3 regions of the Sphingobacterium puteale genome follow, and region 2 is predicted to be linked to each of the others. Evidence: riboswitches for the same ligand, from Rfam matches in the RefSeq annotation. Region 2 holds a riboswitch; each other region holds the start of a gene.
The links. Region 2 has a riboswitch for S-adenosylmethionine ahead of ABTV71_RS26520 (methylenetetrahydrofolate reductase). Riboswitches for the same ligand answer to the same signal wherever they lie in the genome.
Positions count from the first base shown of each region.

Region 1: another riboswitch for S-adenosylmethionine. It lies ahead of ABTV71_RS06195 (5-oxoprolinase); the one in region 2 lies ahead of ABTV71_RS26520 (methylenetetrahydrofolate reductase).
Region 3: another riboswitch for S-adenosylmethionine. It lies ahead of metE (5-methyltetrahydropteroyltriglutamate--homocysteine S-methyltransferase); the one in region 2 lies ahead of ABTV71_RS26520 (methylenetetrahydrofolate reductase).

Region 1 is NZ_CP158959.1:1,492,394-1,503,149, forward strand. Features, by position in the region: gene ABTV71_RS06180 (glycoside hydrolase family 95 protein) at 1-365, shown strand, start outside; gene ABTV71_RS06185 (SusC/RagA family TonB-linked outer membrane protein) at 477-3,674, shown strand; gene ABTV71_RS06190 (RagB/SusD family nutrient uptake outer membrane protein) at 3,680-5,197, shown strand; gene ABTV71_RS06195 (5-oxoprolinase) at 5,296-5,559, opposite strand; SAM-I-IV-variant riboswitch at 5,626-5,719, opposite strand; gene ABTV71_RS06200 (DUF3050 domain-containing protein) at 5,931-6,695, shown strand; gene ABTV71_RS06205 (N-acetylmuramoyl-L-alanine amidase) at 6,756-8,225, opposite strand; gene ABTV71_RS06210 (BlaI/MecI/CopY family transcriptional regulator) at 8,218-8,589, opposite strand; gene ABTV71_RS06215 (serine hydrolase domain-containing protein) at 8,759-10,051, opposite strand; gene ABTV71_RS06220 (TolC family protein) at 10,304-10,756, shown strand, end outside.
Region 2 is NZ_CP158959.1:6,399,163-6,409,918, reverse strand. Features, by position in the region: gene ABTV71_RS26545 (UvrD-helicase domain-containing protein) at 1-3,176, opposite strand, end outside; gene ABTV71_RS26540 (hypothetical protein) at 3,285-4,208, shown strand; gene ABTV71_RS26535 (30S ribosomal protein S16) at 4,286-4,807, shown strand; gene rimM (ribosome maturation factor RimM) at 5,037-5,561, shown strand; gene ABTV71_RS26525 (hypothetical protein) at 5,825-6,676, shown strand; SAM riboswitch class I at 6,778-6,880, shown strand; gene ABTV71_RS26520 (methylenetetrahydrofolate reductase) at 6,952-7,908, shown strand; gene ABTV71_RS26515 (protein O-mannosyl-transferase family) at 8,214-10,756, shown strand, end outside.
Region 3 is NZ_CP158959.1:645,721-656,476, forward strand. Features, by position in the region: gene ABTV71_RS02565 (hypothetical protein) at 1-571, opposite strand, end outside; gene ABTV71_RS02570 (DUF4177 domain-containing protein) at 583-777, opposite strand; gene ABTV71_RS02575 (PspA/IM30 family protein) at 764-1,471, opposite strand; gene ABTV71_RS02580 (YbjN domain-containing protein) at 1,476-1,865, opposite strand; gene ABTV71_RS02585 (helix-turn-helix domain-containing protein) at 1,957-2,616, shown strand; gene ABTV71_RS02590 (hypothetical protein) at 2,676-3,017, shown strand; gene ABTV71_RS02595 (hypothetical protein) at 3,303-3,701, shown strand; gene ABTV71_RS02600 (single-stranded DNA-binding protein) at 3,765-4,160, opposite strand; gene ABTV71_RS02605 (hypothetical protein) at 4,343-4,702, shown strand; gene ABTV71_RS02610 (helix-turn-helix domain-containing protein) at 4,842-5,429, opposite strand; gene ABTV71_RS02615 (tetratricopeptide repeat protein) at 5,850-6,356, shown strand; gene metE (5-methyltetrahydropteroyltriglutamate--homocysteine S-methyltransferase) at 6,448-8,760, opposite strand; SAM riboswitch class I at 8,836-8,939, opposite strand; gene ABTV71_RS02625 (response regulator transcription factor) at 9,092-9,781, opposite strand; gene ABTV71_RS02630 (sensor histidine kinase) at 9,836-10,756, opposite strand, start outside.

The DNA.
Region 1 (10,756 bases), 1.9 Mb from region 2:
TTCGGCAACTCATGACCCCACGTGTCGATACACATATCAATTATGGCGCCGGTGGTGGTATTTACGCCAATTTGTTAACAGCAGGCCCCCCATTTCAGATCGATGGTAATTTTGGTGGAGCAGCTGGTATTGCCGAGATGCTGGTGCAGTCCCATCAGGATACGGTGTATCTTCTACCGGCGGTGCCTCAGGCCTGGAAAAAAGAAGGCCGGGTGAGGGGCATGCGCATCAAGGGAAATCACACATTAGATATGGAATGGAGAGATGGTAAGATACTGAACTATCAGATTTATTCAGCCAAATCACAACAACTTAACGTATGTATAGATCATAACTGGATCGCCTATCGTACAAAAGAAAAATAACAAAACATAGCGTCCTCAACCGAATTGGATCATGCAATTTTTTGCATGATAGGGGATACTTTGTGCCAAAAATTTCAAGATAAAAGCACCTTATAAACAAAAAAAGTAAATATGAAAACAGAAAAGACAAGACAATGGCCTTTGATCAAGGGCCTGTCCTTCGGTCCTGAGGCCAGTATTATGGCACTCTGTCTTTCGATAGCTGTACCCTACACGGGCTCCGCTGCATCAATAAGGAAAACAGACCGTCGTTTTGCCCCAACAGAAAAAGTTCCTTCCACAGTCGCGGATGTAATACGTCAACAGCGTACAATAAAAGGAAAAGTGCTGGATAATACAGGGCGCCCGCTACCTGGTGTTACAGTACGGGTCAAAAATACAACGCAGGAAACACAAACGGATCAGCAGGGTCAATTCGAGCTCAGGCTGATAGATGGAACTGTCGTACTGACGTTCTCTTCGCTGGGATTTGAAAGCCGGGAAATGGCTGTTGCTGCCAATGAGGGAACTGTGAATGTGCAGCTGAACGACGCTTCGTCGAGTTTGGAAGAGGTCGTTGTCGTCGGTTACGGTACACAAAAGAAAGTAAACCTAACCGGTGCCGTGGCTACAGTGAGTGGCAAAGATATGATCAAACGGCCCGTTGTCAATACAGCTTCCATGCTGCAGGGGGCAGTGCCGGGTGTTCAGATCAATCAAGGGTCAGGAGAACCGGGCAATGAAGGCGTTTCCATCCGTATTCGTGGTAAGGGCACCTTTAGCGGCGCCGGATCGGATCCCCTGGTGCTGATTGATGGTGTGCAGGGCAAATTCTCCGATGTCAATCCCAATGATATCGAAAATGTCAGTGTGCTGAAAGATGCCGCCTCCGCAGCAATCTACGGCTCGCGCGCAGCCAATGGCGTTATTCTGATCACGACGAAACAAGGGAAATCGGGAAAGACAACCGTTCAGTATGACGGAAATGTGGGTATCTATAAGCCTACGAAAATGTTTGATCTGATCACCAATTCGGCGCAGTACATGGAACTGTACAACGAAGCGCGTAAGAATTCCAACCTCAACGATGGCCTATACCCCGCTGACGTGATCGCCGCCTATCGCAACAGCAACGATCCTATAAAATATCCAAATACGGACTGGCTGGGACTTATTTTCCAAACGAAACCGACGTATACCCATAATCTCGGTATCCAGGGCGGAAACGAAAAGACAACTTTTAATGTTGGCTTGGGCTACGTCAATCAGGATGGAATGATCAAAGGTTTCAACTACGACCGTTATTCCGCCCGCCTCAATCTGACGACCAAAATCTCGGAAGGTATTAAATTCGGAACAAATATCTTACTCAAGACAGGACATACGGAATCTATCCCCGGGGGATCCAAAGACCTCTTCCTGTCGGCCATGTCGCAGGCACCAACTTATGGCCCATTTTTGCCGGATGGTAGCGGACGGTATACTTACAAAGCTTACGACTGGGAGTACAACAATAAAAACCCTATGGCGGTATTGGACCGGAAATTCACCTACAATACCGATGACTATGCTGCCAATTTGCAGGCTTGGATGGAGGTACAGCTGTTTAAGGGGCTTTCCTGGTATACCAAAGGGGCCTATAATTTCAATATGGACAAGTACAAGGATTATAAATCAACGTTAGATGAATATTATTACCATACGGGCACGCTCGGAACAACATTGGATTTGGGAAAGGGACTGACAGATCAGGACCAGCAGACCATTTACACCAACTTATTTACCTACCTGAACTATGATCGTGCGTTTGGGGCACACCACCTCAAAGCTCAGGCTGGATATAGTATTGAAAAAAGTAAGTATACTTACCTCCAGGGCTTCAGACAGAATTTTGTCGACGATACGTTAACAGAATTAAATGCCGGGGGATCGGATATTCAACGGGCAAATGGGACAGCCAACCAATGGGCGCTAATCTCGTATTTCGGCCGGTTGAACTATGATTATCAAGGGAAATACCTCTTGGAAGCCAATATGCGTTACGACGGTAGTTCCAAGTTTTACGGTAAAAACCGTTGGGCAGCCTTTCCTTCTTTCTCTGCAGGCTGGCGTGTATCGGAAGAATCGTTTGTCAAGGAATTCGCTTCCGGTTGGTTGGATAATTTGAAGATCCGTGGATCTTGGGGCCAACTTGGAAATCAGAATGTAGTGGATGTGAATGGCTATTCCTTAAATTATCCATACCAGCCTGTATTGGGACTTACCGGTAATTATTCATTTGATAACAATAGCCTGCAATCGGGGGTGGCACAGCAAAGACTGACCAACCCACTGATCAAATGGGAAACAACGACCATGACAGATGTCGGGGTAGATTTAAGCCTGTTCAAAAATTTGGATATTACTTTCGACTGGTATAAGAAACGGACAACCGATATCCTGCGCCCGTCGCAGATCACGGCAATCGTCGGATTGGGCGCCCCAAATATCAATGACGGTATCGTTGAAAATAAAGGCATTGAATTAGGAATTACGTATCGTAATCAGCTTACCACGGGCGCATTGGAAGGTTTGCGCTATCAACTGGGTGCAAATCTCGACCGTTTTAAAAATAAACTGGTGAAATTTGGGGAACCGGAAATTGGGGGCTATACAATCAAAAAAAATGGCTACGCCATGGATAGCTTCTATACCTACGAGGTGGTCGGTATCTTTCAATCGGAGGCTGAAGTGAGCAGCTCACCAAAACAGTTTAACGACAATACTCTGCCAGGCGATCTGAAGTATCGGGATGTCAATGGTGACGGAAAAATAGATGCCAACGACAGAACAATGATAGCCGGTGTGGATCCAAAGCTGAACTATAGTTTTAATCTAAGTGCTAGTTTTAAGGGCTTTGACTTTTCGGCCCTATTACAAGGCGTATATGGCGTCAAATCCTATGTTTCGGGCTGGGGCGTAACCCCATTTGTACAAGGTAGCCCGCCGACAAAAGACTGGTTAGACCGTTGGACTCCTGAAAATCCTTCGACAACGATGCCCCGTATTTATTGGGGTTGGAGTGCTCCGGAGAAATTCAGCCGGGCTTCCAGCTATTTTATACAGGATGCTTCGTATTTCAGGTTGAAAAATCTCGTGTTAGGATATACTTTACCTGATGGGTTATTAAAAAAATATAAAATTGATCGCTTGCGGGTTTATTTTTCGGGTGATAACCTCCTTACTGCGACCAAATTTAAGGGCTTGGACCCTGAACGCTATGGAAATGGTGATCTGGTACAGTATCCACAAAACAAGATTTATTCATTTGGTGTACAAGTTAACTTTTAAGTGCTATGAAAAAGAAATTTATAACAGCGTTGATGCTATCCGGCCTATTTTTGGGTTCATGTAACAGTGCCTTGGACCTCAACCCTTTGGATCAGATCGCTTCGGACAACTATTTTGGCAAGAAATCGGATTTTGATAATGCCTTGGCCGGTGTATATGCCTCGTTGCAGAGTGAAGCTTTCTCTTATGGGATGCCTTTTCGGGATTGTCTGACCGACAATGGTTACAATCAGTTCAATTCAGGTAGCGTTAATGAAATCGTCGGTGGGAACTTAAATCCGACCACAGGGGGCTACGAAACCGGTATTTATAACGATGCTTATGTAGGTATAGGACGTGCCAATCGCCTGATCGAGAAGCTTCAGGGCTACAACGGCTCGGATATGAACGATGCAGAGAAGAAAAATATGGAAGCCGAAGCCCGCTTTATCCGTGCTTTTGTGTATTTCCAATTGTACAGTATCTATGGTGAAGTGCCACTTGTGCTGACCCCCCTCAGTTTGGAGAATCAACGTCAGCCAAAGGAAAGTGCGGAGAATATTTTAAAACAGATTCGGGCCGATCTGGATTTCGGGATCGCCAACTTAGCGGCTAAACCTTATTTCAACAATGGGGGACATGCGACCGCAAGTTCAGCAAAAGCCTTGAAAGCACGGGTTTTACTGTTTGCGGCTTATGGTGACAAAGGGGTGCCCGATTTAGCAATTTTGAAAGAGGTAAAAGATTTATGCACCGATGTCATGAAAGAGTATACCCTGAGTACGGCTTTTGAAAATGTCTTTCGCGACGCAACACAGAAGAACAATCCCGAGATTATCTTTTCGGTCAATTTTCTGGCACCGAATAATACAGCCCCCTGGGACATGTACCTAGGCGATTGGATAGCAGCTTCGCCGTTGCAAAACCTCGTGGATACCTATGAATGCAAAGATGGCCTGCCTTATGGTGAATCTCCGCTGACGGACCGGGCCAATCCGTTTAAAGATCGGGATCCGCGGTTGAGCAAAACAATTTTTGTGGACCATCCCGACTTTGGCGGCGGTAAGATCCATACACCGTCCAATCCGCGGCCTACGGGTTATGGGGTGCTGAAATTCCTGGATCCGGCCAACTTACCTTTTGGCTTTTCAACATTGAGTCAACAGGATGCGGTTGTGCTGCGTTTTGCGGAGGTGCTATTGATGTATGCCGAAGCACAAAATGAAATCGCCGGGCCAGATCCATCGGTGTACGATGCCATGAATACCCTGAGGAGCCGCGTTCAGATGCCCGGGTTTCCTGCCGGTTATACCAAGGAAAAAATGCGCGAACGTATCCGCCACGAAAGAAGGGTAGAACTTGCTTTCGAAGGACTGCGGCATTACGATCTGATTCGTTGGCATATCGCGGGTGAAGTACTCAATGCGGTCAAAGACAGTAAAGTGCCCTATCATTTTGAAGACAAATTTTACCGCTGGCCGCTGCCACAAACAGAAATTGAGAAAAGCGCAGGTGTGTTAATTCAGAATCCAAACTATAAGTAATAAGATTATAGCCTTTTTTAAATCGGCAATTTCCTAAACCAATCACAGCAGCGCGCACGAAGTCCTTTCGATGCGCGCTATTTTTGTGCCGATAACGCTTACTGTAAAGGAATCAAGACGTTCTGTTCCAAACGTACTGGCACCTGCTTTACCGAGGTAAAACCGTCTTCCTTGGAAATGATGTTGGAAAGATCCAGTCCTCTTTTGGAGAACGTACTGATCAAAGCTGTTCTAAAGGTAGCTTTCGATGATCCCCAGCCTTGACCCAAAATGGTGTCATTGTTGAGCTGTATCAGTTCGTCCGTAGAATAGTAGCTGAATTTTTCCAGTAAGTGTTGGTAAAGATTTGTTGTAGTAGCCATACAATTTAAAAATTTAAAGGATTAAACCATAAACTGTATCCAGATCTTGTTGGGAAAATAATCGTTCTGCGACGTTTATTTTGGTCGAAACCCGTATTAATTTACCACCGCGGTGCCTGCACTCGGTTGGTATTGCATCATGCAATTCTGAATACTCTACAAATATAGTAGATTATTTTTATAATAAAAAATATTTTTCTTTCTAACTGCAAATTAGGGATAGCAACAGCTATGAGGAGATCAAAAAGCAGGGGCGGGCTGTTGGCTGTGATTTGGTTATGAAGTGGATAACTGGACGAGAAATTTATCATGTTACTGTAATCTCATTGAAAATACTTTAAAAAACAGAGATAAGACAATACTTTTGCGCCATGAATAGAATTGCGGAAATTAACGAATACATTGCTGCCGAACGCGAGGTATTATTGCAACACCCCTTGTATCGTAAGATCAAAACGATCAAGAATCTACGTTCGTTTACAGAAGGGCATGTGTATGCCGTATGGGATTTTATGTCTTTACTAAAAGCTTTACAGATTAAATTGACCTGTACGACTTTACCTTGGTTTGCGAGCGAGCATCCATCGACACGCTATCTGATCAACGAAATTGTATTAGCGGAAGAATCTGACGAATATATTGATGGTCGCCGTTTGAGCCATTTTGAAATGTATCTGGACGCAATGAGTGAAATGGGAGCAGATCTGCATCTGATCAATAAGTTTATCGTGCACGCCAAGAAATCCAAAAGTATTTTTGATGCCATTGCATTGACAACACTGGACAAAAGGATCAAAGATTTTCTGAATTTTACTTTTGAACTGATTGAAGAAGGGGAGGTACATAAAATTGCGGCTGCTTTTACATTTGGCCGTGAGGACCTTATTCCGGGTATGTTTACTTCTATTTTGCAGGAGCTGAAAACTAACTTCCCTGAATCTAGCTTGGATAATTTTATCTATTATTTCCAACGTCATATTGATCTGGACGGTGATGAGCATGGCCCTTTGGCCATGCAGATGATCTCCGATCTGGCCAAAGAGGATGACGAGAAGTGGGAAGAAATGAAAATAGTGAGTAAAGAGGCGCTTCAAAAGCGCATTGAACTCTGGAATGCAATAGAAGATTCCCTATAGGGAATCTTCTATTGTTTGGAATCTTTGTAAAAAGAACTTAACGGATAATTTTACGGAAAACTATTCCGACAGCGAAGTTTTTAAGGCATGGGTAAAAGCGCTTATAAATTGTGGGTCCAAGGTGTTGGAAAAGGTATTCATATTCCCTAAGCTGACAATGAGTGCCGGTATTTTTGCTCCCCGTAAAATCGCATGACTGTGGCTTTCAACGGGTTTCTGCGTGCTCAATCCTTGATTTTTTAAATTTTGTGTGAGACGGAATGCGAACTCCCGACTTTGATCCTGTATCTTCGGAAATTCAACAGCTTTTGGATAAAATAAGCCGATTGGCAGCTTTGTGTTTGAAGGATCAACATCGAAATGAATGGAAACCAAGGCATCGCCGGTAAATGCTGCACGGTCTTTGAGCATCATAAATTCGTCTTTCGAATGGGTCAATACAACCTGAAAACCTTCTTTTTCAAGTTCATTTTGAATCATTTTACAAGCCTGTAAAGTGAGATCTTTCTCTTTGAGGCCTTTGCTGTTGGTGGCACCATTATCTTTGCCGCCATGTCCCGGATCGAGAACAATAGTCTTTACGCTGTTTTTAACAGCAGTGAGAGCAGTGATTTTTTCTTTCGTGGGATTAATAAAAGAGAAAGAGACAATTAACACGAATATACAGGGAACAAGCAGCAGATACTGATAACCTTTCGTGCGCGGCGATAGATTTCGCATCAACCTGTCGATGCGTTCTACCAATTCATTTTGGTTTTTTAAAATTCTACTTTGCATATAATCTATTTGTTGATGTTGTTGTGTCAGATTCAGCAAGAAGCTCGCATAATTGGTCTTTCCATAGCATTCTCCCACTGCACGGTCGACCTGAAATTCATGTAGACGATGCAGTTCTTTCCGGACCCAATAAATGGCCGGGTTTATCCAGAAGAAGCAGCACATTAGTTCGATGTAGAATTTGTCCCAGGCATGTCCTTTTCGAATATGCTGAGCCTCGTGGGCAAAGATGAGCTGGCCTTCATAACTTTTAAGTGCGTTTTTATCCATAACGATGTAATGAAAGATCGAACAATTATTGAAGCGATTAAACGGCGGGATCACTTTAATTCCCTGATGCTCCTGAAAATCCATCTTCTTTAAAAAGTATGCGAGGGTTAAGCTGCGATAAACTAATCGTATCAGAAAGAAGATTGCGATTAGTAGGTAAGCATAAGTGGATATTTTTTTTAACTCCATCCGGTCCCATAGGTTGAGCTGTTCTTCGGGTTCGATCGACAAGGGGGCATTGGAATTGCGTAACTGCTCTTGAAACGCTATCTCCTGATTTAACTTTGTTTTGGGATCGTTTAAATCGACATAATCGGTCTTAAATTTAAGACAGGGAACCAGGGTACAAAAGCTAACCAGTGCAATAAGCAAAAATCGGTTCCAACGGAAAAATGAAAGCTGCCGAAAAGCCAAGATAAAGAGCAAGACTAAAATAAGCAAACTGACATTGGCCTCTATACCATAGGAAAACAGGTTATTCATTTTTTTTATTTTTATTGATAATTTCCTTGATTTTCTCGATGTCAGTTTCGCTGATCTGTTGTTCCTTGACAATGAATGAAACCAAGTTTTCGACAGAATCATCAAAATATTTGTTCATCACACGCGAAAAGAAAAACTTTCGGTACTGCATCTTGGAGATCAATGGATAATATTGATAGGTCTTCCCATAGGCATTGAATCCTACATATCCTTTTTTCTCTAAAATCCGTACAATGGATGATATGGTATTATAGGGCGTCGTTTGTGTTGGATCGATATATTCAATAATATCTTTGACAAAGGCTTGCTTTAATTTCCATATAGCATGCATGACCTCTTCTTCTTTTTTTGTTAATTCTTCCATAGTTTAAAGCTATAACTTATTTTTCAGTTTATCAACTTATTTTTCAGTTTTAAAACTGAAAAATAAGTTGATAAACTATAATAAATTGATTTTCAATGATTTTATTTTGTATTTAATAGGTTTTAGTACCGTCAGTGCGGTTACGGAAACATTTTTGGAAATCTTAATTTCATTTTTTCAATAAATAGTCGGCCACCGCCTGATAAGCAGGCAGGGAATACGCATCGTTGGCTGAATTGGATGCTATGGGATGAGAGGCAAATCGGACGATCACCATTTCTGCTTTGGGGTCTATATAGATGGTCTGTCCATGGACACCACGTGCACAGAAGGCTCCATCAGCGTTATGGCTTACCCACCACATATTTTTATAACTCCACTGTTTAAGATTCGTATAACCGGCTTTTGCAAAAGCAGTCTGACTGCCACCCGATCGGACGGATTCAACTACTTCTTTCGCGAGGATTTGTTTGCCGTTAAAATAACCCTTATTGCGCACCATCTCACCAAACATGGCCATATCACGAAGATTGGCGCTAAGTCCTCCGCCCGCAAAACATATACCCGCGCCATCGATCAGATAATAGGCATCAAAATTGGCTCCCAATGGCTCCCAGATTTTTTCGGAAAGGGCTTGCGACAGTGGTTTATTTAATACCCGCGAAATTATCCAGCCCATCACATCTGTATTGACCGTTTTATAACCGAATGCTTCACCATGCTGGCCTTTTTTCTTAACGGTCTTTAAGTAATCAAAATAGTTTGCCGGTTCATCGGTACTTCGCTGAAAGTGGAAGGGATTTCCGGCCTTGGAGAAGGCCCATATTTCCGCATTCGGATCAGCATAGTCTTCACTGAACTCCAGGCCTGTGGTCATGTCCAGCACCTGACGGACCGTAGCATCGCCAAAAGCGGAATGTGCAAGTTCAGGAACGTAATCCCGACAGTATTTGTTTTCATCCAAAACACCTTCGGCAATGAGTTGCGCAGCGAGGGTGCCGGTGAATGTTTTGCTAACGGACATCGCCGCGTGTATGCCTTCTTGAGTCAATGCACCAAAATATTTTTCGTAAATAATACGCCCTTTATGAAGAATAAGGATGCCATCAGTATAATTTTCTAAAAGAGATTCAGCCCAGCTGATAGGCTTTTCATCTCCAAGAGGTCGAAAGCTTAGGGTATCAATGGCCGAATCTTGAGCGGTGGAAAAAGAATAACGATTGATCAGGGGCGCAGGAACTAGTTTCGAGGGAAAGAATTCACGCATATGGCAAACACTGTAACGTAGCGCTGGAAACTTAAAAAATGTACCGTCCAACGCCGAAATAATTCGGTCTTGCGGTGGCGGAAATCCCCGCATCCAACCCAATTTATTGGGATCGGAATCTGCCGCAGATCGAAATTCTTGCGCCTGGCTCATTTGTATCAGGATTAATGGGAATAATAAGATGGCTTTTTTCATGATCAATTAATATGTAAATGATATCAACCTAATAACTACTGTGGATAGTATATAAGTATAATAAGATATATAAGTATAATAAGCAAAGTCGTCGTATTGTTTTCCATCTTGCTCCTGTTTTTTGGCAGGTTTTGCTCTTTTATTGATAATTGATTGAAAAATGTCTTTTTTTCGTAACATATTGGCATTTGTGAAGAAATGCATTTTCCAATTAGTATCTAAGTTTGCAACGCAAAAAATAACAGAAAGACATTGAACTTTTTTTCGTCGCATTGGACCAAAGCAATATGCACTATCGCAGTGCTCCTATGCTTGGTTTTAGGAACGCGGGCCCAGGACTCGCTACGTATCTCGCTTGCTGATCTGATCAGTAAATCGCTGCAAAACAGTAAGTATATTGAACAGTCACATCTGCAGTTAGAGGAAAAGGGGATAGCCTTACGGCAGCAACGGATGGAATTACTGCCGAAAATCAGTGTCAGGGCCTCTGCGAGTTATGCGAGCAACATGTCTGTCTACGATCGGGGGATATTTGCCAAACCATCCCAACACGATGTGATCCATTTCCTGTATGATACTGGACTCGATTTCTACCTGAATCTTTACAATGGACATCGGGATCTGATGAAAATTGAATCAAAAAAACTCGAAATGGAACTGGCCAATATTGATTGGAAAAGCGCTACGGCGCAGATTAAGCTGGAG
Region 2 (10,756 bases):
ACTTTGTCGGGGCGGATGGTTTCGCCTTTAGCGGTAATGATACTGGCTTCATTCCAGATTTTATATTTCCCGGTGAGCCACTGATTGATGGTTGGGTGGTGCCAGATCTGGTTGATTTCCTGCATCAGAAAGGGTTCCTCCTCTTTTGAGAGTATACCTTCTTGAATTAGCTGCCGTACTAATCTGGAGATATCTTTTTCTTGAGAAATCTGGGACATGATCTCGTGGGCCAATATCCCATACTGCGCTGCTTTCTCCAGCATCATGATGTCGTTGACCGTACGTGTACTGGATTTTTCTAAGGCCATTTCCAGTTCTTTGGAAATAGGGTAGTGGCTGAGTGAAATGATGTTGTTCCCTCGGATTTGATGATCTTTTTGTTTGATGGTCTGGTCGATCTTAACAGAGGTGCCTTCCAATGTAAATGGAGCGGAAGTTGAATCTAATACTTGATAAAGTATATCACTTATATACTCATCCTTGATATCATAGCCCGTAATTTCCCCCGTCTTCTTATCAACGGACTCTTTAAATAAAGGAGCTGTAATATAGAGATGTTCAATAGCACGGGTTGTCGCTACATAGAAGGTATTGAGCGCGTCCATATAATTGAATAGCATTTCTTCAAAATACTGTTTGAAAAACACAGATTTTCCAACTGTTGCTGTATACTTTATAGGAATTTTTCCCAATTGGGCAAATGGCGTTTCATGGGTATCTATCCAAAAATCCCCATTGATCATGCCATCCAGATCCCAGGAACAGAACGGGAGCATGACAACATCATAGGCGAGCCCTTTTGATTTATGGATTGTCGTTACCTCAATCGCATTGATTTCTCCATTGGATGGCAGTACTGCACGATGACCATCTTCTTCCCAAAATTCCAGGAATTGAATGATTCCGCGTTCACCGTTGGAAGAGAAGCCCGATATCATATCTTTGAATGCCAGCAGGTAGGGCAGATGGATGTTTTGCTCGGTTGTGAAGCCATAGATTTCGATCAGTTTTTCTATGAGGTGAACCAATGGCTGTTTCTGCCAGGTTTCCCAGGAGTCGATCAGGGGATGGGGAAGAAAATCTTTCAGCGCACGGATGTCATTTGAAGCAAATGCTAGCCAAGCATTTTGACTGACTGTATTTTTCTGTAGGGTCTGATAGAGATAGACCATTTTTGCTTTGTGTATACTGTGTTTGTCCGAATTGTAAACGAGTGCTTTTAATGTTTCTATCAGCAAAAGAACAGCATCGTTGCCGGCCAGAACAAGCGCGTCGCCGGAGATGACCTCGAAGGTAAGATTTTGCTCTTTTTTGAAATCCATCAATTTTTGGATGACCAATTTGGCCTGCGCATTACTGCGGACAAGGATACCAATCTGTTTGGCATGATATCTCCCAGTAATAAACCATTCTTCTATTTTTTCACATAAAAACAGAAGCGATTCCTCAACGACCTGATTTCTTCTAAAACGACCATCTGACACAGGGATATATGTTATTTCAATGGAGCCCAACTTGTCGAGGCTCCCCTTTTTGTGTGGAGGAATTTCCTGCTGACTGTTTTCGTAGGCTTTGATAAGCATGTTATCATTGCCTGAAGCGGCCCACCAACGTTTCCCATCTTCGTCTAAGTTTTCATCGACCTTTTTATTAAGAACCTCTTGCAAATGTTGAGGAATACTGCTAAAAAGATAATTGTTTAGCAGGATGATATTTGGAAGACTCCGAAAATTGGTGTCAAGGCTTCCGTTTTCAATAAAAGTGGTTTTGGCAGTTTCATCGAGGTGGAATGCATGACCAATTTGTTGTTCGACCTGATGGAGCAATATACGCCAATCTCCGTTTCGCCAACGGTATATACTTTGTTTGACATCGCCAACAATCAGATGTTCACTCAGGGTACCATTTGCATCTGCAAGTGCATTGATCAGTAGAGGGCTATAGTTTTTCCATTGGATACGTGAGGTGTCCTGAAATTCGTCAAATAAAAAATAATTGAAGCGATTGCCTATTTTTTCCCAGATAAATGTCGGATCGCTGTTCTCATCGATACCGAGTTTATTTAACAGGATCTGCGAATCTGAGATTAACTGTGCGCCGTTCTCCTTGCGCCACTGGGTGAGCAGGTCGCTCATTTCTTTGAGCAGGCGCAAGTAATAGAGATTGTTCTGCACTGCTTGGTAGGCAATATAAGCCGGTAGATTCTCCTGTAGCGTCTGAAAAGATTTTAGGACGGGAGCAAGTGCTGACAGAAGATCATGGCGTATATTTTTGTCAGTAGCTGTAAATGCGTCTTCATTGTCTATTAGCTGTACGTATTTGTCCAATATCTTGGCAATTTCGGAAGAACTTAGCTTGTCGGTCTTTTTACTGGTCTTGCTCGCCGAGATAATCTTGTTGCGTGATTTTCCCTTGAGTTCATTTTCACTGATGTTGAAGCTCTTAAACGTTTCACTGAAAGCTTCAATGGTCAGCGAAAGTGCTTCTGTGAAAGAATTTATTTTTTGTTCGATTTCCTGGTTCAGGAGATTGAAAACTTCTCTCGGATTGGCGGAATTAATATAGCTGTCAAACTCCTGGAAATTTTCAGAGAAAATAAGGTTGGCCAGTCCCATCAATTGTTGTCGATAGTTCCAGTTCTCATTTTTGGCTATTTTTTTCTCCGCATAGGAGATAATCCAATCGAGTAGGTCAGGTCGTTCATCCAGTAGCTGATTGAGCATAACTGTCAACTCATTTTTGACTTTATTGACATTCATCTCGATCTTATAGGCCGCATCGAGATTAAGCTCATAAGTGAATGCACGGATGACTTTTTGGGAAAAACCATCTATTGTACTTATTGTGAAATGGCTATAGTCATGTAAGATCTGGCGGTAGACGCGATGAGATTTCTCCTGGATTAGATAGGGGGTCCAATCGGGGTGCTGCTGCAGTAACAATTTTCTAAAATCTTCGATTTTAGGACCGGAGTCTCCGATAGCCAGGCCATGGAGTACAGTGAGTATGCGTTCTTTCATTTCCGCGGTGGCCTTGTTGGTAAATGTCACAGCCAATATCTCTTTGTAGCTATTTTCATTGGATAATAGTAAAGTGAGATAATGCAGTGTCAGGCTGAAGGTTTTTCCGGAACCGGCCGAAGCTTTAAGTATTTTTAATGGCGCAACAGATTTCATGGAATGAAGGTAAAAAGTAAAATGTGAATTGGCAAAAATGCCGAAGATTATTTTAACTGAGAAAATATACTTAATTTGCTTCTCATTTATTGACCAAATTATTGTTTTATGAAATATATAGTGGGCCTCCTTCTGTTATCATGCGCCTTTAATTATTCCTGTAAAAAAGATGGATCTGAGAAGGATAATACTCGACTCGTCTTATTTAGAAGTGCGACGCAGTTTAACTCAAATACAAGTCAAAGTAGCTATGAGTTTCAATATGATGTCCAAGGGCGGGTAACAAAAGTGAATGAGCAACAGTTCCATTATGGCACAAATGGGCGTGTAGATTATTCGCGTATTGCGCTACAGGATAAAACGGGCGGAATTGAACGGGAGAAAATCGTGCGTTTAAGTTATCATTGGGATGAACAGAATCGTCTGAAAAGTGTATTTGTTGACAGTTTGTATAATAAGAACTCGCCGATTAAAGATGGAATAAGCACCGGCGGCGCTGAATCGCTTATTAAAGATAAATTATTGACAAGCTATTCTTATACTTCGAACATGCCTGTACCTTCCAAAGTTGTCTATCGGAAACTGGAGAAATTCTATGAGCAAATAGGAGATGAGCAGGAGTTGACTTTTGCCTATAATGGCGATAATATCCAAAAACTGAAAAGCTTTCTATATTTCTCGCCGCTTTTGAATATTCCTGGAGACTCTAAACTTGAATTTACTTTATTCTCCTTTTTTCAATATTCCACTACAATAAATCCTCTTTATCCTATTTACAAACAAATGGGTTTTAATCCGATTGATATTAATCAGGTTGTATCCAAAAATTTAGAAAATTCTTTTTTCTCTACCTTGGTTCAGGGAAAGGCCAATCAGGAAATTCAGCCAGATTGGACAAAGAAAACAGCTGTAAAGATTACCTTAGGTGGTGACGGCAAAGCTAGTGCAATGAGTTATGTTGTTAAAGGGGATTTTGAAGATGCTAAGGATGTCATTTTCAGCGAAGTTTTATTAAATTATGTCTATGAATAGAAAAAAATAACTATCTTTGCATCCCCTCTAGTATGAAGCTCGGGGGATATGTTGAATACATAAAATAAAATTAAGAAATGGCAACTAAAATCAGATTGCAAAGACATGGTAAAAAAGGACGTCCTTTTTACCACGTAGTCGTAGCGGATTCTCGCGCTCCACGTGATGGTAAATTCATCGAACGTATTGGTTCTTACAACCCAAACACAAATCCTGCAACTATCGTTTTGGATTTCGAAAAAGCGTTGGATTGGATGAATAAAGGTGCTCAACCTACTGACACAGCTCGTGCTATCCTTTCTTACAAAGGTGTTCTTTACAAAAAACACTTACAAGGTGGTGTGAAAAAAGGTGCTTTTGACGAAACTGCTGCTGAAGCTAAATTCACTGCTTGGACTGAAGCTCAAGAAGCTAGAATCTCTGGTAAAAAAGATGGTTTAGCTCAATCTAAAGCTGATGCTAAAAAAGCTGCTTTAGCTGCTGAGGCGAAGAAAAAAGAAGAAAAAGCTGCTGCTGTAGCTGCTAAAAATGCTCCTGTAGCAGAAGAACCTGCTGCTGAAGAGACTGAAGCTCCTGCATCAGAAGAAACTGAAGGTTAATTCTTTCATAAAGTATTCGAGAAAGCCGACTCAATCTTGAGCCGGCTTTTTTTAATAAACTTGTTTATGGGCTAAAATGTGATGCTGATTGCGCTATGCTTAACTAGGAAGTAGGCCATACCATCATACCTTCATGCAAAAAAGTGAAAATTAAATAGATGCTCGATATATAGCCAAGCTGATAAAAAAAGCATCTCAATACTAATATCTCAATACGCAATACTACCAAATGACTGTCGATCAAAGTTTTTATATAGGCTATATCAGCAAAACGAGGGGCCTTAAAGGGGAAATGCAATTGTTTTTCGAATTTGAAGACTACGAAAGCCTGGATATGGACGTCGTTTTTCTGGAGGTCAACAAAAAGCTTGTGCCCTATTTTATCGATGCTATAAAACTGCAGAAAAATAGTACGGCTTACGTGACATTTGAAGATGTCGATCACATCGACAAGGCACAGGCGCTTGTCCGCAAAAAGGTTTATCTGCCCAATGATAAAATGCCAGAGCGGGATCCAGATGATTTTAGATATACGGATTTAATTGGTTTTTTGGTGATCGACGAAACTCATGGTGAACTGGGAGAAATTACGGATGTACAGGAATTTCCACAGCAATTCGTCGCTACAGTTGATATGAATGGTAAAGAAATGATGTTTCCACTATCCGATGACTTAATTTTAGGAATAGATGGTGAAGAAGAAATTATTGAAGTTGCATTGCCTGAAGGGCTAGTCGATCTCTATAAAGAATAAGAGAGACGGTCTTAGCTACTAAATCCGTTGTCCAGATCGGGATTTAGCGTATTTCTTGATTCGCGTAAATATTAACAAAACAGGTTCAAATTCCTAAGCGAAGTTTTGAACCTATTTTTGTTTCATCAGGTTGGGTCACAACAGTATTTGATTTTATTGGCAGAACTCACTTGTTAAAATGATCTGGTATATCCTACTTTGAGGGATTTTGAGTATATTGGTACTAAATAATCAATATATTGACCATTACTAAATGAGCCGGTTTGAGACCATTATTGATCCTTATTTTAACGATATTTTTGTCCTCCTGCGGTTTTTGGGGAAAGGATAAGCAGTTTCCTGACGGAAATTACCAGGTTATCTGCGGTTATACCAATGAGGTTTATTTAAAGGCCAAAGCCGATAATCCGCTAAATGTTGAGCCTGATGTCCGTTGTGATCACCCGCTTTATTATCGTTCCTTTCTTTCCCTTCGGGATAAAGAACATTTTGTCTTCGCCATAGACGATATCCTGTTGTATGGTAAATATACATTTAACGGAAGTAAGCTTGAGCTTATAGATGCTACAAAGGGAAAACTCTCCTTGGATATTATCCAGGTGAAAAAGGATTTTGTGCAGTTGAAAGGTGATTTCTCCGCGTTTAATTCCGCCCATTTGCCAAATACCGAGCGACTGTACATCAATTTCGAATTGGACAAGACACCCATTCGCGAGCAGCCCAGTAAATTTGATAGTGGAATCAATCTTTGGCGTAATATTCCAACAAGAGCTGAGAATGACCGGGAGATAAAGGAGCGTGCATTGAATTTTTTAGATTATTCGATTGCTTATTTTCAGCACATTTCTAATTCTGGCGTTCATCATGATTACAAGATAGACGGAGTTGAGTCGCCGATTACCTATGCCCAAAATGGAATTGTATTAAAGGCATGGGAAGATGTTCCTGTCTCCTGGAAGGAGCTGTTTTACAATGAGGAAAATGCATTGGTCGCCTATCAATATTTGCTAGCTGGGTTTAAGTACGGACAAAAGGAGAAGTATAGTGTGACGGGGTTGCTGTTGATTACATTTTATTTGAAGAATTTACGTAACTCACTATCAACTTTGGGATAAATTACATCGATAAAGCCGGAAGCAAGACAGCTTTATCGATGTAATTTATAGATTTTCGAAAAATATTTTTGTTGTTTGGTTTTTTAAAACGATATTAGCAACGCTTATAGAGAAAGGCCGAGGGACTAGACCCAATGAAGCCTTAGCAACCTGTATTGTTCAAGGTGCTAAATTCTACCCTGCTCCATGTGGGAAAGATAAGTTACATGCAGATAGACATATCCTCGACTTGTGCGTTTCGATGTAAGCCAACCCAAACTTAAAACAGTTTTTTAATGAAGATTACCGATCATATCCAGAATGCTAAAGGAAAAACATTGTTTTCTTTTGAGCTATTGCCTCCTGCAAAGGGACAGGGCATCCAAAGTATTTTTAAAACAATGGATGAGCTGATGGAATTTAAACCACCTTTTATAGATGTAACTTATCATCGTGAAGATTACATCTATAAGGAACATGCTAGCGGGTTATTGGAGCGAGTATCCTATCGCAAAAGACCGGGAACAGTGGCGATATGTGCTGCTATCATGAATAAGTATAAGGTGGACGCTGTCCCGCATCTGATATGTGGTGGCTTTACCAAAGAGGAAACAGAAAATGCTTTGATTGACCTGAATTTCTTGGGTATTGACAATGTGCTGGTGCTGCGAGGCGATGCGCGCAAAGGAGATGCTGATTTTATTCCAACTGAAGGTGGTCATGCTTTTGCTACGGACCTATTGGAACAGGTCACAGATATGAATAAAGGGAAGTATCTCCACGAAGATATTATTACATCTGAAAAAACTGATTTTTGTATCGGAGTTGCCGGATATCCGGAGAAACATTTTGAATCACCTAATTTCAATACGGACTTTAAATATCTGAAGCAAAAAGTCGATATGGGGGCTGAATTTATCGTGACGCAGATGTTCTTTAATGTAGAAAAATACAAGGAATTTGTGACCAAATGCCGCGACAACGGAATTCATGTGCCTATTATTCCGGGGCTCAAACCTTTGACGACAAAAAAACAGCTGGTCACATTGCCACGAATTTTCCATTTGGATATTCCAGAGGAATTGAGTGATGCAGTTGCATCATGTAAAACCAATGCCGATGTGAGACAAGTCGGTGAAGAATGGCTTGTACAACAATGTCAGGAACTGATCAAATTTGGCGCGCCAGTGCTGCATTTTTATACTATGAGTAATCCCGGCCCAACCAAAAAGATCGTTGAAAAATTGGTCTAAAAATATAAATAGAGCGAGGGAAGAGTCCCTCGCTTTTTTATTAAAACTATAGTAGAAATACGTCTACGTCTCTATGAAACGATTTCCTGTTCATTCAATTGTTGCCTGTTGTACATGGCCGACGGAGGATGACATTACTTTCCCTTTAAAAGACTGTATTTCTCTTTTCAGTATAGAAGCAGCTTCCTCAGAAAAATATTTTTATTAAATCATGATGTTAAATAGTGTTAATTAACATTTTCAAATCGAGATAACTGTTTAATTTAAAGTACTAAAAGGAATAAAGATTTAGACCAATTGACCCTATGACGTACAATAAATTAAATACTGTATTCGGTTTGACCTGTGGCCTTATTGCCACGCTTGTCTACATTGCTACTGTTGAAAGGACCGTAAGCTGGTGGGACTGTGGTGAATTTATTGCCTGTGCCTACAAACTTGAGGTGGCTCATCAGCCTGGTGCACCCTTATTTTTGCTTATCCAGAATGTTTTTTCCAATCTCGCATTCGGTAATATCGGGAAGATAGCCTACTGGATGAATATTGGTTCGGCAATCTGTAGTGGTTTGACCGTGACATTTCTGTTTTGGACAATCACTGCTATAGCCAAGAAAATTTTGAAGAAGCCACAACAGCCTACTTTTCCCTACTACCTACAGCTTTTCGCTGCAGGGACAGTCGGGGCAATGGCTTTCAGCTTCAGTGATACATTTTGGTATTCCGCTGTGGAATCTGAGGTATACGCGATGTCCTCGCTTTGTACGGCAGTGGTTTTTTGGGCAATTTTCAAATGGGAAGCGCGGGCGGATCAGCATGGAAGCGACCGCTGGTTGATTTTTATTGCTTTTGTTATGGGACTTTCGATCGGAGTGCACCTATTGAATCTGTTGGCTATTCCGGCCATAGCCATGGTGGTCTATTTTAAAAGGACTTCGCAAATTAATCTGAAAGGTGTTTTAACGGCATTCTTATTGGGCTTGTTGGTTTTGGCAGCAATTCTTTGGGGTGTCATTCAGTGGTTGGTAGCTTTTGCTTCAAAAATAGACCTGTTGTTTGTGAATTCGCTCGGACTGGGGTTTGGGGCCGGAATTCTTTTCTTATGCATACTTATCGGCGGTACTATTATATATGGCCTTTTTTATTCACATAGAAACCGGAAGTATACGTTAAATACGGCTTTATTGGCCTTTTGTTTTATTCTGTTTGGCTATAGTTCCTATACCATGGTATTGATCCGCGGTAAAGCGAATCCATCCCTCAATAATAATGCACCAGATAATGTCTTTTCGTTTTTGGGTTACTTGGGAAGGGAACAATACACACGGGAACCTTTGATGAAAGGACCTTATTACGATTCGAAACCTGTGGACGTAGAAAGTAAAACCAGTTATCGGAAAGATGAGTCCAATTATACGGCATTTACACAGGTGGATAAGTATGATTTTGATCGAGAAACATTTTTTCCCCGTATTTATAGTCAGGATGCAAATCATCAAGCTTACTATAGAAGTTATCTCAAGTTAAAAGACGGTGAAAAGCCGCAGTTCTCTGATAACTTTAAGTTTTTCTTTCATTTTCAATTGGGAGAAATGTATGCACGTTATTTCTTATGGAATTTTGCAGGAAGACAGAATGATAAACAAGGTTATGGAACATATACCGATGGGAATTGGCTTTCAGGATTGAAACCATTGGACAATTGGCGCCTTGGCGGACAATATGACCTTCCTGAATCGCAACAAAATGATCCTAGCCGAAATACGTATTTTTTCCTGCCTTTATTATTGGGTTTAGCAGGAGCGATTTGGTTATACCGACACAATAAGCCCTACACCTTGGTGGTGACTATGTTATTCGTTTTCACGGGGATAGCGATTGTCGTGTATCTCAATCAAACTCCCTTGCAACCCCGTGAACGTGATTATGCTTACGCTGGATCCTTTTATGCTTTTGCTATTTGGATCGGACTTGGCGCAATAGCATTGGTGCGCCTTTTTAAACGTGTCCTTCATACCCGGTATGCTTTGGCTACAGGGGTATCTTTTGCACTTTTGGGAGGACCGATGATTCTGGTACATCAAAACTGGGATGATCATAATCGTTCCGAAAAATCCCTGGCGCGGGATATTGCGCGCAATTACCTTGAAACCTGCGCGCCAAATGCGATTTTGTTTACCTATGGCGATCACGATACCTTTCCGTTATGGTATTTGCAGGAGGTGGAAGGTGTTCGTCCCGACGTAAGAATAGTTGTACTGAGTTACTTAACGGGTGATTGGTATATGCAGCAGGTTAAGAAACCAACTTATCAGGCTGCGGGACTTCCAATAAAGATACCTGCAGAAAAAACAAAAAAGGGTATTCGGGATTATATCCCTTTCGTGGATCGACAGTTGAATGCTGCAGTTGATGTTCAACAATTATTGCAATTTGTTACTTCCGATAATCCAGATTATAAAGTTCAGCTGAATTCGGGAAATCTGGAGAATTACTTTCCGTCCAAGAAGGTCAGACTCACTATTGATAAAGCCGAGGTGTTGAGAAAGAACGCCGTACCGGCCTATTTACAGCATGCAGTTGTTTCAACGATGGAATGGGAAATCCCCGGTGATCACTTAAGTCGATCAGATTTGACTTTGCTTTCCCTTCTTGAAAATAATCATTGGGATCGGCCGATCTATTTTTCAAATATGCTGCCCGGTGATATTAAACTGGGGCTGGATAAATATCTTGTCAACGAAGGATTTGCTTCAAGGCTGATGCCGGTCGCTGCCACCGATGACCAGCAGGCGACTGTTGGTGAAATACCTGCTTTGGTCAACGTAGAAGCATTATATGATAATATCAT
Region 3 (10,756 bases), 1.1 Mb from region 2:
CAGCAGAACCAATTTTTTTACCTTCAATGCTTGCGCGCATTTTGCCCATGCGACCAAGGAAATCATGGCTTTCTTCGCCATTGTAGCCAATATTCTTGAACATTCTTGCTAAGGGTTTTGTCAGAAAATGCATAAAGAAAAACGTAACGATGAAAACAGGAATTAGGATCAATACAGATTTTATCCCCCAGGAAGCGACATCAATAAATAATGAGGATACAATGGTGATCACCCAGCCAATAAACTTAAACATGGTTACAATAAGCATAATCGGTACTTTACCAACGTTGATATAATCCATAGCTTTCGCAAAAAAGCCCGGTTCGGAATGTGTATCGGAGTCTGTATGCTGGTGTGGGTGATCGGGCCCGTCGGCATCAATATCATGTGAGCCATCTACGTCGCTGACGTCGGGGGTAGGGTGTAAATCCACATCGGCATCCGCATCAAATAGATGTACGCCATCGCCCATAAGGAACATAAATAACCAATACACTACAGACAGGCCTGTCAGGACAGTCATGATACCATTTGATAATGGGTTGAATAAGATATTGATTAATTCTGTCATCGTGTTTTCTTTTAAATTTTTTCTCTTTTGAAGGTGTAATGAAAAGACCATGAGCTACCATTGAGTTCAAGATCCTGCATTGCGACCAATTCCCAGCCCTGATTTCCTAAGTCGTTAAGAATCTCGTCGATTTTCTCCGGATCCAATTTGGTTCCCCAGAAACCTTTGGGCTCGATTTTAACGGTTTTATACTCAAATCTCCGCATCGCCATTTAATTTTCTTTTTAATTCTTCCAGTTCTCTGTTGACGGAATCCGAACCACCAATGGATTCATTAATTTCATCTACTTTGCTTTTGTTGCCCATTGCGATCTCACCATAAGCTTTGGCGAGAGCCTCGTCCTCTTCGACCTTTTCTTTCATGCGCTCCAGCATGGAAATGGTACTGTTGGAGTCAATGTTGGCTAGTTGTCGGTTGACCATTTTAGCCGCATTGGATACTTTAACTCTTGCTTTCAAGGTTGATAATTCACTTTCCCATTTAGATATATTGAATTTAAGTATATCCACATTCTTGTGCAACTCCTCTGCAGAACTCTGATGAATTGTCGCCTGTTTTTCCAGCTCAGTGGCTTCGATCAACAATTGCTTTTTCAGTAGTAAGGCCTCTTTAGCTAGACTTTCTGCTTTTTCAGCAGAAAGTTCCCCTTTTTGAGCCTTCTGCAATAATAAAATAGCTTTGTTTTCAAATTCATTGGCTTCTTCTTTTTTCTTTTCACAGTTATTCTGTGTACGTATGGCCAAGGCCTTTACTTTTGCATACGCTTCTACCGACTGCTCCAGGTCTTCTTTCATCTCACGGATACCTTGTTCCGTCATTTTGATGGGGTCTTCCATTTTATCCACTACAGCGTGGATTTCTGCTTGACCGATTCTGAAAATTCTCTTAAAAATATTCATTATTCTATAATTTTGAAAAACTAATTAACTGATTATAATACTCGCTGATTAAAAGACTGAGCGAATTGATGGCGGCATCAAATTCATTCTGATCGAGATTATGTAGCTGCAGCGTATATCGGAATATGACTTTTCTGCCATCCTCTGTCAAAGCAAACCCGCCATGGATAATATCTCTATTTTTGATAAGTAACGATTTGAACATATCCATGTTTTCGTTGTTGATGGTAAATAAATACTGCTCGAAAATTACGACAGGCTGTGCAATCCCCACAATGAGATTGCGGATACCATCATCTTCATTTTCGATCACAAAAACACCTTCTTTTTCATCCTTATGGGTAATGTTATAACCGATATTGGCGATATAATTTTCAATTTTTGAGAAGTACATAATCAAGTTTTTTATATATTGCACATATTCTTTGCATAAAGATAGTGAATTGCAAAAATATTTTGCAAGAAAAAATTAATTTTTTTTTAAAATGAGTAACGTCGGGAATAATATTAAAAAGCTGAGAAAGGTGAAAGGATTGAGTCAGCAGGCTTTTGGAGATGTTTTTAATCTCACTAGAGGGAATATTTCATCTTACGAAGAGTTGCGTGCCGAACCAAAAATTGAGATTGTTTTGAAGATTGCAAATTATTTTGGCATTCCTGTGCAGCATCTGATTGAAAAAAATCTTTCTGTTAATGAGATTCTCAATTTTAACGATTATTTTCAGCCTGATACGCCTGCAGTAGGGGAGAAGCGATTGGCACAGGTCCCGTTGTTGGAACGTGAAGCGTTGTTAGATGCCTGTACTTATGTGTCAAAATTAAATGAACTTCCGGTAATTGAGTTTCCGCTGCAAAGCCGCAGTCGTTTTATTGCGATGGAGTATATGGATGCTATACCGGTACCGGGCGATTTCACTGTAACAGCACAGTCGATTCTGTTTTTTGAAGAAATTGACATAGAAAGCTTACATACGTTAAACAATGCCTTTGGTCTGTGTTTTTCAGCCGAGGAATTCTTTATCGGAAAATATTCCATGGCAGAAACAGAAATAAGCCTGGTGTTAAACGCCTGGAAAAAAGTTGACTTTATATTGGCCGAGAAAGGAAACTTTTGGAAATTGTACGGTAAATTTGAACGGATATAGGCTGTCAAAGCAATACCTCCGATAATCCGAAAAGCGACCGGGCTCCTGGAAAACCAACCGTGGAAAAAATTGAAACCTCAGATAAGATCGACGAGAAAGTTGGTTGTTCAACGGAAAAGGCCATGAAAGTAATCCTTGCTCTCAAAGAGGTTGAAGAAAGCAAAAGAAATCTGGATAGCTTGACTGATCACAAAGCTAATATATCGTTTATCATCGATAGTTTGAAACAGGATGGAACAGAACTGTATTCTCTTACCGTTGGGTATAATAATGAGGAGAGATTCGAACCTTATTATCATTTCTACTTGAATAAAAGTGATTGTAAGAATATTCAGATTATGGATATCGTCTCTGGGGAATATCTTTCTCTGGCAAATTGGAGAAGCCAGAATCCTGATTAATGCCATAGTTTTGTTACAATCAGAGATTGTTTTAGTCATTGATATTTTAATTTAGACGCATGGAAAAGAGAAAAACGGAAGTTTTTTAATACTTATTTGTTTTTGTGAAAAAATATATTTGGATTATAAATTAAAATAATCCAAATTTAAGTTGGTAAATAATTTTAATTTATTATAAACTTATTCGTTTCGTGAAACCATCATTCTTTATTCAGCATCTCTGAATGATGAATAAATTTGATAGCTTCATCACAATTTAAAAACAAATTTATACAAATGAAAAAAATGGTATTATCTGCAGCAATTGCTGCACTTTTCCTTGTTTCTTGTAATAATGCAGATAGCAAAAAAGTAGAAACAAAGGATACGGTCACAACGACTGATACACAAGGTGGTGTTGCCCAAACAACAACGACTGAGACAACAACGACTACTGAGGTGCCGAAGTTTAGTTCTCCGGAAGCACAGCAGCTGGCAGACGATTACACAAAATATGTGAATGAATATGTGGCTGCTGCAAAAAGCGGAGATGCAACTAAAATTCAGGAGTTAGCCGGAAAACAACAGGAGTGGGCTACAAAAACTGCTACCGCTCTTACTAAATTAACTCCGGAAGATGCGAAGTTATGGTCGGAGTATGCTCAGAAGCTAGCAGCAGAGCTAACTGCTAGTGCAGCGAAATAGTTTTTTTGATAAAAATAAAAAGCAGGGCTTTGTATAAAAGTCCTGCTTTTTTTCTGTCTTAAATTAGAATGGAAGATCTTCCTCATCCTCCTCTTGTGGTACCGGAATATCCTCGTTTGAGCGGTTTTGATCTGATAGAATCAAAAAGCTGTCAACCTTGATTTCAGTAATATATCTTTTCGCTCCATCAGCATTTTCGTAGTTACGATAGGTTAGTTTCCCTTCAACCATGAGTTTGGTCCCGCGGCTACATTTCCGTTCAATGGCATTGTTTTGCTTGCCCCATACGACGAGTGTATGCCATTGTACTTCCTCGACCCATTCTCCGGCTTTGTTTTTGAAAAGATCATTTGTGGCAAGTCGTAAAATAGTGTAATTTATCCCAGTTGAAGTGGTTTTGATGACAGGATCATTTCCTAAATGACCAATTAATTGTACTTTGTTACGTAATGTGCTCATTTTGTCTAATTTTTAAATGTTTCTAATAATTCTTATTTTAGTTACTGGCCATAACAATTGATGTGGAATGACCTTGAGCAAAGATGAAAAGGACAAAGAATAATAATCGTCTGTTTACCATTTGTATTCGACTATAGTCGGTTGTAACCGTTTGTTGTCGTTTAACTTTCATATTGTATACTATGGAAAAAGTTTGTTTGGAATGTGGGAAAAATATACGGGGAAGATCGGATAAGCGCTTTTGCGATGACTCCTGTCGAAATGCTTACAACAATAAATTGAATAGCGATCAGACCAATCTGATCCGGAATGTGAATAATATATTGCGTAAAAACCGGCGTATTTTGGCGGATGTGCTGGAAGGGGAGGAGAAGGGGATGACAAAGGTACAAGGGGAAAAATTGAAAAGACTGGGTTTTGATTTCAAATTCCACACGCATACATTTGCTAATAATAAAGGGCAAACCTATAAATTTATCTATGAGATGGGCTACCTCATGCTAGAAAATGACTGGGTATTGATTGTCCAAAAGAAGCCATGATAAGACTCAATTTACGGTTTCTTTCTTCTATTGTCTCTTTTGGAAGAAAGGGTCCTTCTGACTTATAAAATCTATTCATACAGCTGTATTTTCAGCTTGCACGGATCATGAATTTCGATTTGCGCAAGCTGACTATCAGTTAATCTTGACTTGCATCGGATCCTTTAATTCGAAAATAGTTTATCACTGTGAAAATGATAATCACGCCATAATAGCATACGGGGATTAGCAGAAAAAACCAGCTTTTAAAGATGTAATTCAAATACAAGGGCTGTCGAATATGGAAAAATTTTGCTGCCAAGAGATAGCTTATAAAGGCGCCGAGAAGTAAAAGACCTGTTGCATGTATGATGATGATCTTTTTTAGATGCTTGCTGTATTGGGCGTCTTTATTTTGCTTGGTGTAGCCCATAATGGCTGGAACCAATAAGCCCAATAGCGGGTTGACTAAGAAAGTTAGAGAAGCTAGATAAAGAGCCTTTATGCTTCCGCTTTGATTGTTGTCGATACTGATTTGATTTACATTTGGCATAATTAATTGTTCTAAAGGAATTTTTAAAATCTGGCTGATTTGTCTTAAACTGAAACCACTGATCTCTTCTGTCCCCTTTTCGATTCGTTGTACTGTTCTTAAAGATAGACCGGCTTGATTGGCGAGATCCTGTTGTGTCAGTCCTCTGAGCTTTCTAGCTTGTTTGATGAGTTGATTTACTGTTTGATTTTCCATGAAACGAAAATGACTAAAAGGTTTATGATTTTAAAAAAAACGATATGACAATAATATGCCAATGATATTGCGTATTTGTAAGTTGTTAATAGTCAAATATTTTGTAATTTGATAAATATTTTGAATCTTTGCAGCACAATAAGGTATTAATATAAAATAAAAAACGGAAGAATATGTTTGCTATACTAAAAACCCCAGCTTCGTCCTTAAAGAAGAGTCTTGGGCATATTCTCCGGAATACCGCACTCTCTTAATCTTCTTTTCTGGGCCACTTTTGGCATTTGTATATGACATCGGATTGTGATGTCTGTATTGCCACGCGATCATTTGAGATGATCTAACCGATAAAAGGAAATGGCATCTGTGTGGCTAGAGGTAGCCGCAAGAAGCTCAATACTCATGTAATGTTTTAAAAAAACGATGAATTCAGTGAATAAATATGTTCTCCAGGCCTTGGATAATTATCCATATTATCTGGAGGATACGCTAGAATCCTTATCCTATGCCTTGTCATACGATGAATCCAATACGATGGCATTGTGCCTAATGGGGCGGGTCTATGCGGAGCAGCTGTTTGATTATGAACAGGCAAAGAAATATTTTCAGGAAGCTCTCAGCCATAATGTGCATGCTTTGGAGGTGTATCCTTATTTTATACAGACCTTAATAGACATGGGCGATTACGAAGCAGCAAAGAAAACCATCAAATATGCATTGACATTGCCCGGTATGTCCCTGACAGCGATCTGGATTAAGAAGGTGTTGCTGCTTGAGAAATTAAAGAAATACAAAAAGGCTTTAAAAATCCTCAAAATGGCTAAGTTGGATAACCTGGACAGCGATCTGTCCACGGTCATAAAGTCTGTCGAAGATCGGATTAAAGGAAAACAGGAAATGATCAAGACAAGCAAAAAGCGAGGTAAATAACTGAAGGAGATGCTTGATTTCGAATAAAATGCTCAAAAAATAAGCCCAAGATGAATTCTCATCTTGGGCTTTTATCAATATAGTTTAAGAATTATTCTGCTCTTAAGATTTTTGCAGCATCAACCATTGATTCTAAAGCGGCTTTGGTTTCAGGCCAAGCACGTGTCTTCAAACCACAGTCAGGGTTAACCCAAAGTTGTTCCGCAGGAACTACTGCTTTTGCTTTGCGCAATAAGTCTACCATCTCGTCTTTGCTTGGTACACGCGGTGAGTGGATATCGTATACACCCGGACCGATATCGTTCGGGTATTTGAAATCACCGGCAAATGCATTCAATAATTTCATTTGTGAACGTGAAGTCTCGATCGTGATAACGTCAGCATCCATTGCTGCGATATCTTCGATCACATTGTTGAACTCAGAATAACACATGTGTGTGTGGATCTGCGTATCATCTTCTACATTGGATGAAGAAACACGGAATGCACGTACCGCCCAGTTCAGGTAATCTTTTTGATCTGCTTTGCGCAATGGCAAACCCTCGCGGATAGCTGGCTCATCGATCTGAATGATTTTGATACCTGCTTTTTCCAACGCTTGTACCTCATCCAGGATCGCTAATGCAATTTGGTAAGTCGTTGTTGAACGTGGTTGGTCGTTACGTACGAAAGACCATTGTAAGATGGTAACAGGGCCAGTCAACATGCCTTTAACCGGACGGTTAGTCAATGATTGCGCGTAAGAAGACCAACGTACAGTCATATCTTGTGGACGATATACATCTCCGTAGATAATTGGAGGTTTCACACAGCGTGAACCGTAAGATTGTACCCAACCGTTTTGAGTGAATGCATATCCCGCCAATTGCTCACCGAAGTATTCAACCATGTCATTACGTTCGAACTCGCCGTGAACCAATACGTCGATATCCAATTGCTCTTGAAGACGGATTGTGTTTTCGGTTTCTTCAGCAATTGCTTTATCGTATTCTTCTTGTGTGATCGCTCCTTTTTTTAGATCAGCTCTCCATTTACGCACATCTTTCGTTTGCGGAAATGAACCGATCGTTGTGGTAGGGAATGCTGGCAAGTTGAACTTCGCTTGTTGTGCTGCTTTACGGTCAGCAAAAACTGATGTACGTTTTGCATCATCATCAGTAATGTTGCTTGTGCGTTCTTTTACCTCTGGTTTGTGGATCAATGGAGAAGTACGGCGGCTTTCAGCTGCAGCTTTGTTTGCTTCAAAACGTTTTGCTGTTTCGGCGTCAACTTCACCTTCTGCTAAAACTGCAAGGTCTTTTACCTCCGCTAATTTTTGTTTAGCGAACGCTAACCAGTTTTTCACTTCAGCAGGTAATGATTGCTCATTGTGCTCATTGTCCAAATCAAAAGGGACGTGCAATAAAGAGGAAGAAGGAGCAATCCAAACGCGGTCTTTGCCTAGTGCATCAACTGCTTGTTTGATTTTAACCAATGATTTTTCGTAATCGTTTTTCCAGATGTTACGGCCTTCAACAATACCTAAAGATAATGTCAATGAAGCTGGAACTTTAGCTAAAACGGTATCCAATTGGTTTTCTCCACGTACTAAATCCAAGTGTAATGCATGGATCGGTAAGTTAACCGCGATATCTTCGTTATCTTTTAAAGCTTCGAAGTAAGTTGTCGCGATCAATTTGATGTTTTTGGCAGCAGCAGCCAATTTCTCGAACGTAGGTTGGTATAATGCTTTTACTTTTGCATCTAAATCTAAAGCCAAGAAAGGCTCGTCGATCTGAACATATTGTGCTCCAGCTTCTGCCAATTTAGACAAGATTTGCTCATATACAGGAACTAATTTATCCAATAGGTCGATACGGTCGAAACCAGCTTCTTTTTCTTTACCGATCAAAAGGTAAGTGATTGGGCCTAATAAAACAGGTTTTGTCTCAATACCCAATGATTTTGCTTCGTTGTATTCATTCAGGAATTTCTCAGAAGTCAATTTAAACTCTTGATCTTTTGTGAATTCAGGAACCATATAGTGGTAGTTGGTATCCAACCACTTGGTCATCTCCATTGCAGTCACGTCAATTCCTTCTTGCTGGAAACCGCGCGCCATTGCAAAATATAAGTCTAAGCTGTAGTTGTTGTCTACTTTATTCAACAAAGAATGATAACGAGCAGGAATAGCACCAACAGTAAGGGTTAAATCCAATACTTGATCGTAAAAAGAGAAGTCGTTGGAAGGGATCAAATCTATTCCAGCATCTTTTTGTGTTTTCCAATTGCCTTCACGAATTTTTTTTGCTGTGTCCAATAATTCCTCAACAGAAGATTTTTTAGCCCAATAGGCCTCATTGGCTTTTTTCAATTCGCGGAACGCGCCCACACGAGGGTAACCTAAATTGTTAGTCAATAACATAATAATGTTTTTAATATTTCTTTTTCAACTATATTTCTTGCTAGAGAGAAGGACACACTAGAATTCGGTGACTTCGGCTTATCATTCCCATGTCAAGTAGGGTAGAATTTAGCACCTTGTCAAGGGACAGGTTGCTAAGGCTTCATCGGGTCTATTCCCTCTGCCTTTCTCTATAAGCGACGCTAAGTTAGCACATTTTTTTTTGACATGCAAATTTTTTATAAAAGAGCATGTATTTTTTATAATCTACTAAGAATAGAAATGTTTTATTTCTTTCTTTTCATTGGAAAGCAGGGTGAAATTGTTCAGTTGAATCTCACCCGCTATGCTTTTAGCTTACCAGAAGTTTGTATCCTTTCCCGTGCACATTGACAATTTCTACCTTGTTATCTTCTTTTAGATATTTGCGAAGTTTGCTGAGAAATACATCCATACTTCTGCCGGTGAAATAATTGTCGTCATGCCATATTTTTAATAAGGCTTCTTCACGGGTCAATACATCATTCTTTTTTAAACAAAGTAAACGAAGCAACTCGGCCTCTTTTGTTGATAATTTTTGCGTTTGGCCCTTGTAGGAAATCTGCTGACTTGTATAATCAAAGAAGTAATCTCCAATTTCAAATTTGTCTGCAACCACTTCATCTTCTTTGTCTCTTACGCTACGTTTCAGAAGGGCATTAATCCGAAGCAGTAACTCCTCAACACGGAACGGCTTGGTAATATAATCATCTCCACCTAATTCAAACGCCTCAGTCTTGTCTTCCATCATCCCCTTTGCGGTGGCGAAGATGATCGGTACAGTGCTATTTGTTTTTCTGATTTCGCGGCCTACGGTAAAACCGTCTTTTTTAGGCATCATGACATCGAAAATGCATAAGTCGTAATCATTTTTTTTGAATTGGGAGATGGCTTCATCCCCGTCTATACAGAGCGTGACGTCAAATTTTCCCTTTAATTCGAGATAATCCTTTAAAAGATCCCCCAAATTGGGATCATCTTCTGCTAATAATATCTTTTGCATAATGAATCTATTAATTTTCACTAATGTTCCCTGAATATACAAAAAAGGAACGTGTTATTTTTTTATGGGCAAAATTACCTCAAAGGTTGTGCCCTTATCTTTTTCACTTTTTACAGTGATTCTTCCATTAAGTCTTCTCAATATATCCTGTACATAACTTAAGCCTAAGCCAAAGCCTTTGACATTGTGGACATTTCCGGTGGGAATACGATAAAACTGATCAAATATCTTTTGTAAATGATCCCGGCTCATCCCGATTCCATTGTCGGCAATGGTGATAACAATATTGTCGCCAATATTTTTAGAACTGATATTTACATGTAGATCTCCTTTGCTGTACTTAATTGCATTGTCCATTAAGTTGTAAAATACATTGGAGAAATGCAGTTCATCCCCGACAACAATATCCTTTGTTGCAGCGAGATCGACACTGAATTTTCCGCCAATGTTCTGCATCCGAAGCTGCATACTGTCGGTAACAGCGGCGACAAGGTCGTTGATATGAACATCTTCGCGGTCAAGTTTCAATGTTTCTTTTTCAAGTTTTGCCAAATCCAGTACCCTTTCAATATGATTTCCGAGACGAACATTCTCATCATAAATGATATTGGCCAATTTCTGTACACGTTTATGGTCTGCATTGATGTCCGGATCCTTGAGTGATTCGCTGGCGATCATAATCGTAGCCACGGGAGTTTTGAACTCATGTGTCATGTTGTTTATGAAGTCGGTTTTCATTTCAGATACTTTCTTTTGCCTGAAGATAATAATAAGCGTATACGCAAAGCATCCGACCAATAGAAATAGGAGCGCGAGCATGGGCAGTAACAAATACCCCATGTTGTCCGCAATAATCGCCTTTTTATTCGGAAAGTATATGGTCAGTTTTCCTGGTGCAGCACCGATGTCACCTTTAAAAAGAGCAGTTGAGTACTTTGTGGTATTTATAGGGCTGTTTAATTCGGCTTCATTCAG